Regions from separate parts of the Variovorax sp. OK605 genome, predicted to be linked through region 2. Evidence: predicted binding sites of a transcription regulator. Region 2 holds the regulator's gene; the other holds the start of a gene.
What was found. Region 2 encodes HrcA, which represses chaperone genes, less so after heat shock. Its sites were predicted from a motif close to TTAGCACTCNNNNNNNNNGAGTGCTAA; they were not measured.
Positions count from the first base shown of each region.

Region 1 (5,443 bases), on a different contig from region 2:
CGTGGCGGGCCGCGTGCGGCTGGGCACGGGCGGCACCAGCTGCCTGTACCTGTTGCCGCCGGTGCTGCGCGACCTGCGCGCGCGCTATCCGCTGCTCAACATCATCGTGAGCACCGGCAACACCGAGAGCTACGTGCGGCGCGTGGAAGACAACTCGGTCGACGCCGCGCTGGTCACGCTGCCGGTGTCGTCGCGCGCGCTGGCGGTCACGCCGATCCTGCGGGACGACTTCGTCGCCATCTGCCAGCGCGGCAGCACCCGGTGGCCGGACACGGTCACCGCGCGCGAGCTGGACGCGCTGCCGCTCGTGAAGTTCGTCTCCGAAGCCAGCGCGCGGGGCATCGTCGACGACTGGCTGCGGCGCGGCGGCCGCACGTCACCGCCGGTCATGGAGTTCGACAGCGTCGAAGCCATCAAGGCGATGGTGGCGGCCGGGCTGGGCGTGGCGATCCTGCCGAAGATGGCGGTCACGGGCCGGGGGCACCATGCCGAGCTCGACCTGCGCCCGCTGCACCCGCCGCTGCACCGCACGCTGGCGCTGATCACCCGCAACGACAAACCGGTGACCAAGGGGCTGCGGCAGGTGATCGATGCGGTGGTGGCGGCCGGCCACGCAGCGGAGGCGGCGGGGGCTGCAGAGGCTGCGGAAGCCTCGAACGCCGCGTGCTGCGCGGCTACCGCGCGTCCAGCACCCTGAGCGTTTCCGCCAGCACCTGCGTGCCGGTGGCCACCTGTGCCTGGCTGGCCCATTCTTCCGGACAGTGGCTGCGCCCGTCGAGGCAGGGGATGAAGATCATCCCCATCGGCCCCGCGGCCGCCATATGCATGGCGTCATGGCCCGCGCCGCTGGGCAGCGCCCGGTGCCGCAGCGCGAGGCCGTCGGCGGCCTGGGCCACGGCCCGCATGACCTCGTCGGAACACTTCACGGGCGGCGTCTGCGTGAGCGGCGCCATGCCGCAGGCGACGCGCAGCCGCTGGAAGTCGTCGCGACACAGCGCCAGCAGGCGCTCCGGAAAATCGTCGAGCACCGACTGCGCATTGCTGCGCACCTCGAGCACCATGTCGACCCGGCCGGGCACGGCGTTGGGCACGTTGGGGCTCATCGCAATGCGCCCGATGGTCGCCACTACGTAGTGCGGCCGGCCGTCCATGGCGTTGGCCTCGCGGTGCGCGGCGTCGATCAGGCGGGCCGCGCCCACCAGCGCGTCGCGGCGGATGTCCATCGGCGTGGTGCCGGCGTGGTCGGGCTGGCCGGTCACGGTGAGCGCCACGCGGCGGATGCCCACGATGTCGGTGACCACGCCGATCGGCAGCCCTTCGCGTTCCAGCACCGGCCCTTGCTCGATGTGCAATTCGACGAATGCAGCCACGCCACCGCGGCCGCCGGTCACGCGGGCGGCCTCGGCCAGCGCGTCGGGACGCGCGCCGATGCGCTGCATGCCCTGCGCGAGGCTCTCGCCGTGTTCATTGCACGACGCCAGCATGGCCTCGTCGAGCGTGCCGGCGAAGGCGCGGCTGCCCACGCAGGAAATGCCGTAGTCGCTGGGCTCCTCGCAGAGAAAGTCGATCACCTCGAGCGGGTGGCGCAGCGCAACGCCGCTTTCGTGCAGCGACTGCGCCACCTCGAGCCCCGCGAGCACGCCCAGGATGCCGTCGAAGCGCCCGCCGCCCACCACCGTGTCGCAGTGCGAGCCCGTGACCAGCGGCGCCAGGCCGGGCTGCGTGCCTTCGCGGCGGCCAATCAGGTTGCCGGCGGCGTCGATGCGGACGGCGAGGCCGGCCTGCTCGAACTCGCCGCGCAGCCAGTGCCTGGCGCGGTCGAATTCATCGGAGAAGGCCCGGCGCGTCCAGGGAACGTCGGGGCGGGTGAAGGAAGACAGGGTTTCGAGGCGTCGCCAGAGGCGGTCCGCCCGGATGGAAAGGGGTGTGCGCATGCCCGTATCTTGGTGCGTGCCGCGCCGCCGGTGAAGCGGGGGCACGTGATGCGAGCCATAAAAGGTTCTTGGGGGATGCGCTGTCCTCGCCGGGCACGCGGTACTGCAGCAGCATGTGATCGGCTTCGAACAGCGCCGTCACCTGGTGGCCGGCCGACTCGAAGCCGACCAGGCGCTCGCCCGCATGGACGACGCCGGCGGGCAGCGCGTTGCGCATCGCGGCGTAGAGCATGTTCCACGAGGTCTGGGTCTGCGGCATGTACGTGCGGTGGAGCACCTGGTCGTCGGCGCCCAGGTAGATGCGGTCGCCCGAGCGCACGCCCAGCGCGTCACCGTGCGGGATGCCGGCGAAACGAAAGGCCGCGAGCACGTCGGGCTGCAGCACGATGCCGCCACCGCGGCTGTCGAGGGCGCCGGACGAGCGCTCGAACAGGGCGACATCCCAGCCGGCGGCCAGCAGCGTGGTCGCGGCAAACAGGCCGCTGAGCGAGCCGCCGGCGATCACGGCACGGGGGCGGGAAGGTGAACGGGCGCTGGTCATGGCGTGTCCTGGACGAGGGGGCGGGGCGGCATGCGGGCTCCCGGTGGGCCAGCCGGAAGCGGCCAGGCAAGAGGCCTACTTTTGCGGGCCGGGGTTTCGGGTGCATGTCGCGCGGCGAGGGCTTTCTTACAAATGCAAGAGTCGCGCCGCGTCCCGGCCGCAAGGCCTCGCCCTTGAAACGTCATCGATTGCCCTTATCATTAGCACTCGCTGCTGATGAGTGCTAACAGCTCTCACTGCCAGTCGAATGGGTGTCCGACCCCGGTCCGGTGCCCGACCACAAACCCGTTTCTTATCCATATCCAGGAGATGCAATGAAACTTCGTCCTTTGGCCGATCGCGTGATCGTCAAGCGTGTTGACAGCGAAACCAAGACCGCCTCCGGCATCGTCATCCCCGACGCAGCCGCTGAAAAGCCCGATCAAGGCGAAGTCCTGGCCGTTGGCCCGGGCAAGCGCACCGACAAGGGCGAACTGACCGCACTGACCGTCAAGGTCGGCGACCGCGTCCTGTTCGGCAAGTACAGCGGCCAGACCGTCAAGGTCGATGGCGACGAACTGCTGGTGATGAAGGAAGACGACCTGTTCGCAGTCGTCGAGAAGTAAGCCTTCTCCTCCTTTCGACCTCATTCAATCAAATCCATTCGGAGTTAATTCATCATGGCAGCAAAAGACGTAGTCTTCGGCGGAGAAGCCCGCGCACGCATGGTCGAGGGTGTGAACATCCTGGCCAACGCAGTCAAGGTCACCCTGGGCCCCAAGGGTCGCAACGTGGTGCTCGAGCGCTCGTTCGGCGCCCCCACCGTGACCAAGGACGGTGTGTCCGTGGCCAAGGAAATCGAACTCAAGGACAAGCTGCAGAACATGGGCGCCCAGCTCGTGAAGGAAGTGGCCTCCAAGACCAGCGACAACGCTGGTGACGGCACCACGACCGCCACGGTCCTGGCACAAGCCATCGTTCGCGAAGGTTTCAAGCTGGTGGCTGCCGGCATGAACCCGATGGACCTGAAGCGCGGCATCGACAAGGCTGTCACGGCCCTGGTCGCCGAGCTGAAGAAGGCTTCCAAGCCCACCACCACCTCCAAGGAAATCGCGCAAGTCGGCTCCATCTCGGCCAACAGCGACGAAACCATCGGCAAGCTCATCGCTGACGCGATGGACAAGGTCGGCAAGGAAGGCGTGATCACCGTGGAAGACGGCAAGTCGCTGGACAGCGAACTCGACGTCGTCGAAGGCATGCAGTTCGACCGCGGCTACCTGTCGCCCTACTTCATCAACAACCCCGAGAAGCAATCGGCGCTGTTGGACAACCCCTTCGTGCTGCTGTTCGACAAGAAGATCAGCAACATCCGTGACCTGCTGCCGGTGCTGGAGCAAGTCGCCAAGGCTGGCCGTCCGCTGCTGATCATTGCCGAAGAAGTCGAAGGCGAAGCCCTGGCTACGCTGGTCGTGAACACGATCCGCGGCATCCTGAAGGTCGTGGCTGTCAAGGCTCCTGGCTTCGGCGACCGCCGCAAGGCCATGCTGGAAGACATCGCCATCCTGACGGGCGGCAAGGTCATCGCTGAAGAAGTGGGCCTGACGCTCGAAAAGGTGACGCTGGCCGACCTGGGTCAAGCCAAGCGCATCGAAGTGGGCAAGGAAAACACGATCATCATCGACGGCGCCGGCGCCGCTGGCGACATCGAAGCCCGCGTGAAGCAAGTGCGCGTGCAGATCGAAGAAGCCACGAGCGACTACGACCGTGAAAAGCTGCAAGAGCGCGTGGCCAAGCTGGCCGGCGGCGTGGCAGTGATCAAGGTCGGCGCTGCCACCGAAGTCGAAATGAAGGAAAAGAAGGCTCGCGTCGAAGACGCCCTGCACGCCACCCGCGCTGCAGTGGAAGAAGGCGTTGTGGCTGGCGGCGGCGTGGCTCTGCTGCGTGCCAAGCAAGCTGTGGGCGACTCGGTCAAGGGCGACAACGCCGACCAGGAAGCCGGCATCAAGCTGGTGCTGAAGGCCATCGAAGCGCCCCTGCGCGAAATCGTGAACAACGCCGGCGGCGAAGCCTCGGTGGTGGTGAACGCTGTGTTGGCCGGTTCGGGCAACTACGGCTTCAACGCTGCGAACGACACGTACGGCGACATGCTCGAACTGGGCATCCTGGACCCGACGAAGGTCACGCGCACCGCACTGCAGAACGCCGCTTCGGTGTCCTCGCTGCTGCTGACGACCGAAGCCATGGTTGCTGACGCACCCAAGGACGAGTCCGGCGCCGGCGGCGGCATGCCCGACATGGGTGGCATGGGCGGCATGGGCGGCATGGGCATGTAATGCCCGGCTGAGCTCTGCTCACCAACAAGAAGGGCCGCGAAAGCGGCCCTTTTTATTGCGCGTTCCGTTCGACGCGAATGGCGAACTGCGGCGGGGTCATCGGGTCTCCGAACGAGACCTCAAACAGCGCCGTCCACCACGCGCCGCCGTCTTCTGCCATTGCGGCACCGCTACGCTCGGAACCAGATCTTGAACGTCACATACACCGCATAGCCAAGGGCAAGCACGGTCCACGTCAGGAAAAACACGTTGGCCCAGTACTCGCCCGCATGGGCCGCCAGGGTGTAAATCTGTCCCTTGCAACCCTTGCCGAGGCATGACACCTCACCCCGAACCAGCGCGCGCAACAAGGCAAACAAGAGGCCGCACGCCAGGACGGCGCTCATGAGAAATCCCACCGGCCCGACAAACCCTTCGGTGCGTTTGCCGTTCTCGTCGCGATACCCCTTCCGGAGCAGGTTCTGCCCGAACTTGTACCAGGCAAATCCGAGCAAGAGCATCAGCACGTAGTAAATGGCGTTGTGCATGTCATCGAATCGTTGTGCTGTGAGGGGGTGGCGGTGCGTTGACGGGATCGTACCCGGGCAACGAGCGCGCATTGGCCGACGAGAACCCAAGCTCATCGCAGGTGCCGACCTGGAATGCCTGTGCGCTTG
Region 1 is NZ_FOWL01000003.1:104,881-110,323, forward strand. Features, by position in the region: gene BM013_RS08740 (LysR family transcriptional regulator) at 1-697, shown strand, start outside; gene BM013_RS08745 (Zn-dependent hydrolase) at 675-1,934, opposite strand; gene BM013_RS08750 (Rossmann-fold NAD(P)-binding domain-containing protein) at 1,825-2,475, opposite strand; gene groES (co-chaperone GroES) at 2,790-3,080, shown strand; gene groL (chaperonin GroEL) at 3,135-4,787, shown strand; gene BM013_RS08765 (hypothetical protein) at 4,958-5,314, opposite strand.
Region 1: groES (co-chaperone GroES) is a predicted target of HrcA. The motif match lies at 2,676-2,702, and genes of this name have one in related genera.

Region 2 (5,443 bases):
GCCGTGACCGCCCTGCGCGAAATCGCCGAAGGCAAGATCGGCCTCGAAATGCTCAAGAAGGTGCCGGGCTGATCTGACGCAGCCCTGCAACGAAAAGGCACCGCAAAGCGGTGCTTTTTTTATGTCCGGACGCGTCCATACAGCGGTCACGCTAAAGTGATAGACATGAGCGCGGTAGCCAAATCTCAGTCCCACGCCCCCAAAGGCGCGCCCAAGCCCAGCCCGGCGGCGCTGAATGCGGCCGCCGCAAGCTTCGCTGCGTTGACGGCGCGCCTCGATTACCTGAGCGCCGAAGACACCGAACAGGTGCGCCGCGCGTACCGCTTCGCCGACGAGGCCCACCTCGGCCAGCTGCGCAACAGCGGCGAGCCGTACATCACGCATCCGATCGCGGTGGCGGCGCAATGCGCCGAGTGGAAGCTCGACGCGCAGGCGCTGATGGCCGCCCTGCTCCACGACGCCATCGAGGACTGCGGCGTCACCAAGCCCGAACTCATCGAGCGCTTCGGTGCCCCGGTCGCCGAACTGGTCGACGGGCTCACCAAGCTCGACAAGCTGCAGTTCAACACCCGCGAAGAGAACCAGGCCGAGTCGTTCCGCAAGATGCTGCTGGCCATGGCGCGCGACGTGCGCGTCATCCTGGTCAAGCTGGCGGACCGCACGCACAACATGCGCACGCTGGCCGATGCGCCGCGCGAAAAGTGGGCCCGCATCTCGCGCGAGACGCTCGACATCTATGCGCCCATCGCACACCGGCTCGGACTGAACCAGACCTATCGCGAACTGCAGGAACTGTCGTTCCGGCATCTGAAGCCTTGGCGCTACGCCACGCTGTCGAAGGCCGTGGCCAAGGCGCGCGGCCGCCGGCGCGACCTGATCCAGAAGGTGCAGAAAGAGGTCGAGACCGCGTTCTCGGCCGCTAGCATGACGCTGCGCATCGCGGGACGCGAAAAGACGCTGTACTCCATCTACCGCAAGATGGAAGAAAAGCACCTGAGCTTCGCCCAGGTCACCGACATCTACGGTTTCCGGCTGATCGTGCCGAACGTGATCGCCTGCTACACCGGGCTCGGCATCCTGCACCAGATGTACAAGCCGCTGCCGGGCAAGTTCAAGGACCACATCGCCATTGCCAAGCTCAACGGCTACCAGTCGCTGCACACCACCCTGGTGGGCCCGGCCGGCGTGAGCGTGGAGTTCCAGCTGCGGACCGAGGCGATGCACGTGGTGGCCGAATCCGGCGTGGCGGCGCACTGGCTGTACAAGGCGGCCGAGCAGAATGCGGCCGGCAACGACCGGCTGGGCACCAAGTGGCTGCAGTCGCTGCTCGACATCCAGGATGAGACACGCGACGCCGCGGAGTTCTGGGACCACGTCAAGGTCGACCTGTTCCCGGATGCGGTGTACGTCTTCACGCCGAAGAGCCAGATCATGGCGCTGCCGCGCGGCGCCACGGTGGTCGACTTTGCGTACGCCATTCACAGCAACATCGGCGACCACACTTCGGCCGCCCGCATCAACGGCGACCAGGTGCCGCTGCGCACCGAACTCAAGAACGGCGACGTGGTCGAGGTGATCACTGCGCCGGTGTCCACACCCAACCCGGCCTGGCTCGGGTTCGTTCGAACCGGCCGGGCACGCTCCAAGATCCGCCATTACCTCAAGACCCTGGCGCATGCCGAGTCCGAAGGCCTGGGCGAAAAGCTGCTGGCGCAGGCGCTGCGCGCCGAAGGCCTGAGCAAGCTGCCCGAGAACGACGAGGAACATCAGCCGCTTTGGGAAAAGCTGTTGCGCTTCACGGGCAACCGCACGCGCTCCGAGCTGCTCACCGATATCGGCCTGGGCAAGCGCATCGCCAGCATCGTGGCGAAGCGGCTCGTGTCGATGCTGTCGGAGTTGGGCGAACGCCCCGACGCGTTGCTGCTGAGCCGCGAGCGCTTCATCTCGCACGAAACCGTGTCGCAGGGCGCGGTCACGCTCGACGGCAGCGAGAACTCGTCGGTGCGGTTCGCGCTGTGCTGCCGCCCGATTCCCGGCGACCAGATCGTCGGCTACCTCGGACATGGGGAAGGCCTGGTGGTGCACACGGAAGATTGCGGCGTCGGCCAGCGGCTGCGCCACAAGGACAGCGAGCGCTTCTTCGCGGTCGAATGGGCGGACGAGCCGACGCGGGCTTTCGAAACCGGCGTGGTCATCACCGTGCGCAACGACAAGGGCGTGCTGGCACGCGTCGCCGCCACATTGGCCGACGCAGAAGCCGACATCACGCATGTGGAAATGGCCGACGAAACACCGCAGGACTCGACCGACCTGCGCTTCGTGATCGCCGTGCGCGACCGCACGCACCTCGATGCCGTGCTGCGCGCCGCGCGGCGAACGTCATCGGTGCTGACCGCCTCCCGGACGGTTCCAGCGCCCTGACTCAGCCCGTGGACTACGCCGCGGCCGGGCCTGGCGCGGGGTAGCTCACCGACAGAATCTCGACCTCGTGCGCGCCACCGGGCGTCACGAGTTTCACCACATCGCCTTCGCGCGCCTTGAGCAAGGCCCGCGCGATCGGCGAAATCCAGCTGACCTGTGACTTCGCGCTCTCCGCCTCGTCGATGCCGAGGATGGTGACCGAGCGTTCGTCGCCCGATTCGTCGGCGTAAAGCACCGTGGCGCCGAAAAAGACCTGGTCCCGGCCGTGATGCACGGAAGGATCGGTGATTTCCGCGATCTCGAGCCGCTTGGTGAGGAAGCGGATGCGGCGATCGATTTCGCGCAGCCGCTTCTTGCCGTAGAGGTAGTCGCCATTTTCGGAGCGGTCGCCGTTCTTGGCGGCCCAGTGCACGGTCTCGACGATCTTCGGCCGCTCCTCGTCCATCAGGTGCAGCAGCTCGTCGCGCAGGCGCGCGTAACCCTCGGGGGTGATGTAGTTCTTGCCGCCGGCGGGCAACGGCGGCAACCCGCCATCGGCGCCGTCGTCATCTCCGTCGGTGTCTGATTCCTTGGTGAATGCCTTGCTCACGCAAACTCCTCCAAAAAGAAAAAAGCCCGCAACTTTCGTTGCGGGCTTTTTATGTAGTGGTGCGGCTGGCAGGAATTGAACCCACGACCCCTTGGTTCGTAGCCAAGTACTCTATCCAACTGAGCTACAGCCGCACAGCTTGCAATTATAGCCCGCTTTTCTCGGTCTTTCTGGAATCATCAGGCCGATCGACACGAAAGCCTGAAAAGAAAAAAGCCCGGAAGACGAATCTTCCGGGCTTATTCATAGTTGGTGCGGCTGGCAGGAATTGAACCCACGACCCCTTGGTTCGTAGCCAAGTACTCTATCCAACTGAGCTACAGCCGCTGAGCCTCCGATTATAGCCCGTTTCTTGGCTCATTCATCGAAGTGATGCACAAACATTGCCGGATGACGACAACAGGAGGCAGTGGTAGGCCGTGATGGGCTTGAACCATCGACCAACGGATTATGAGTCCGCTGCTCTAACCAACTGAGCTAACGGCCCACGCGGCACGGATTCTATTCGCCGCGGCCGCCTACTTGCGATGGCTCAGCGCGTTGCTCACCAGGCGCGACGTGATGTCGACGATCTGGATCATCCGCTCGTAAGGCATGCGCGTCGGCCCGATCACGCCGAGCGTGCCCACGACCTGCCCATCGACCTCGTAGTTGGCGCTGACGATGGAGAGTTCCTCGAACGGCACCACCTGGCTCTCACCGCCGATGAAGATGCGCACGCCCTCGGCCTTGCTCGAGACATCGAGCAGCCGCATCAGCTGTGCCTTCTGCTCGAAGAGTTCGAAGGCGCGGCGCAGTTGTCCCATGTCGCTGGAGAAGTCGCTCACTGCCAGCAGGTTGCGCTCGCCGGAGATCACCACGTCGTCTTCCTGCGCCTCGGTCAGCACTTCGGAGCTGACCTGCACCGCCGCCTGCATCAGCGTGGCGATTTCGCCGCGCAGCTTCTCGATTTCGGACTGGAGCTTGTCGCGCACCTGCTCGATCGTCAGGCCCGCATAGTTCGCATTGATGTAGTTCGAGGCCTCGACCAGCTGCGACTGCGAGTACTCGGCCTCCGGAAAGATCACCCGGTTCTGCACATCGCCGTCGGGCGACACGATGATCACCAGCAGGCGCTTTTCGGACAGCCGCAGGAACTCGATCTGCTTGAACACCGACGCGCGCCGCGGCGCCATCACCACGCCCACGAACTGCGACATGTTCGACAGCAGGTGCGCCGCATTGGCGATCACCTTCTGCGGCTGGTCGGGCGCGAGGCTCGGCGCGCTCATCTGCTCGCGCTGCGCGGTCAGCATGGTGTCCACGAAAAGGCGGTAGCCGCGGTGCGTCGGGATGCGTCCGGCCGAGGTGTGCGGACTGGCGATCAGCCCCAGCGCCTCGAGGTCGGACATGACGTTGCGGATGGTCGCGGGCGACAGGTCGAGCCCCGCCGAACGCGAGAGCGTGCGCGAGCCGACGGGTTGCCCGTCGGCGATGTAGCGCTCGACGAGCGTCTTGAGCAGCAACTTGGCACGGTCGTCCAGCATTGCAAGATTTTAGTGTTGTACGTAAAAAAATTCGGTCGCCGACGACGAAAAGACTAGCCGACTCTGCGATACCGAGGCCCACCCCAGCCACGCCGCCCGATTCCTGCGCGGATCAGCGATGACCTCACAGCCGTGGGCGACACGCCCAGCAACGCGGCAACTTCCCCCAGAGTGAAACCTTCTCGGTACAGCCGCGCAGCCAGGTCGGCAACATCATCAGTGACCAACGGTTGTCGACCGAAAAGCACACCGCGCGCCCTTGCGGCCACACGGCCCGCCTCACACCGTTCCCGGATAATCGCCCTCTCAAGCTGAGCAACGGCTCCCAAAATCTGCAGAACAAACTCACCCATCGCAGACGAAGTATCGATCGGCTCAGTGAGGGACTTAACTGAACAGCCCGCCACCTTCAAGCGGTCGAGCAGATGCAGCAAATCCTTTAGGCTGCGCGCAAGCCGGTCGAGTTTGTAAACGACAAGCGTGTAGCCAGGTCTCAGCGCAGCGAGAGCACGCTGCAACTCAGGGCGGGGGCCTATTCCACTGGTTTTTTCAGCATAGATGCAACGAACACCGGCGCCATTCAGCGCGTCGAGTTGAAGCCTGGTCTCCTGCTCGCTGGTGGAGACTCGGGCATAACCGATGAGCATTCTTTCCCTCGATCCTTTGGCGGCATCTTCTTGCACCGCTCAAGCAAACGTTGAGCCTCAAAACGACACTCTGGCGGACTGGACAACCCACAGTGACGACGAAGGCGAAGACCATCACGCGGGTCGTATGGTTGCGAAACTGCGGTCGTGGCGAGCAACCAGATGACCAAGCCGAAAAAGCGCTTTGGCATGGCATCAATGTAACGCCTAGATACACAGATTGCTTGAGCCTCGTGCCGAAACGCCGGGTACAGGGTGGG
Region 2 is NZ_FOWL01000016.1:140,749-146,191, reverse strand. Features, by position in the region: gene rpoZ (DNA-directed RNA polymerase subunit omega) at 1-72, shown strand, start outside; gene BM013_RS31700 (RelA/SpoT family protein) at 166-2,421, shown strand; gene greB (transcription elongation factor GreB) at 2,435-3,010, opposite strand; tRNA gene BM013_RS31690 (tRNA-Arg) at 3,068-3,144, opposite strand; tRNA gene BM013_RS31685 (tRNA-Arg) at 3,261-3,337, opposite strand; tRNA gene BM013_RS31680 (tRNA-Ile) at 3,421-3,497, opposite strand; gene hrcA (heat-inducible transcriptional repressor HrcA) at 3,529-4,536, opposite strand; gene BM013_RS31670 (recombinase family protein) at 4,590-5,219, opposite strand.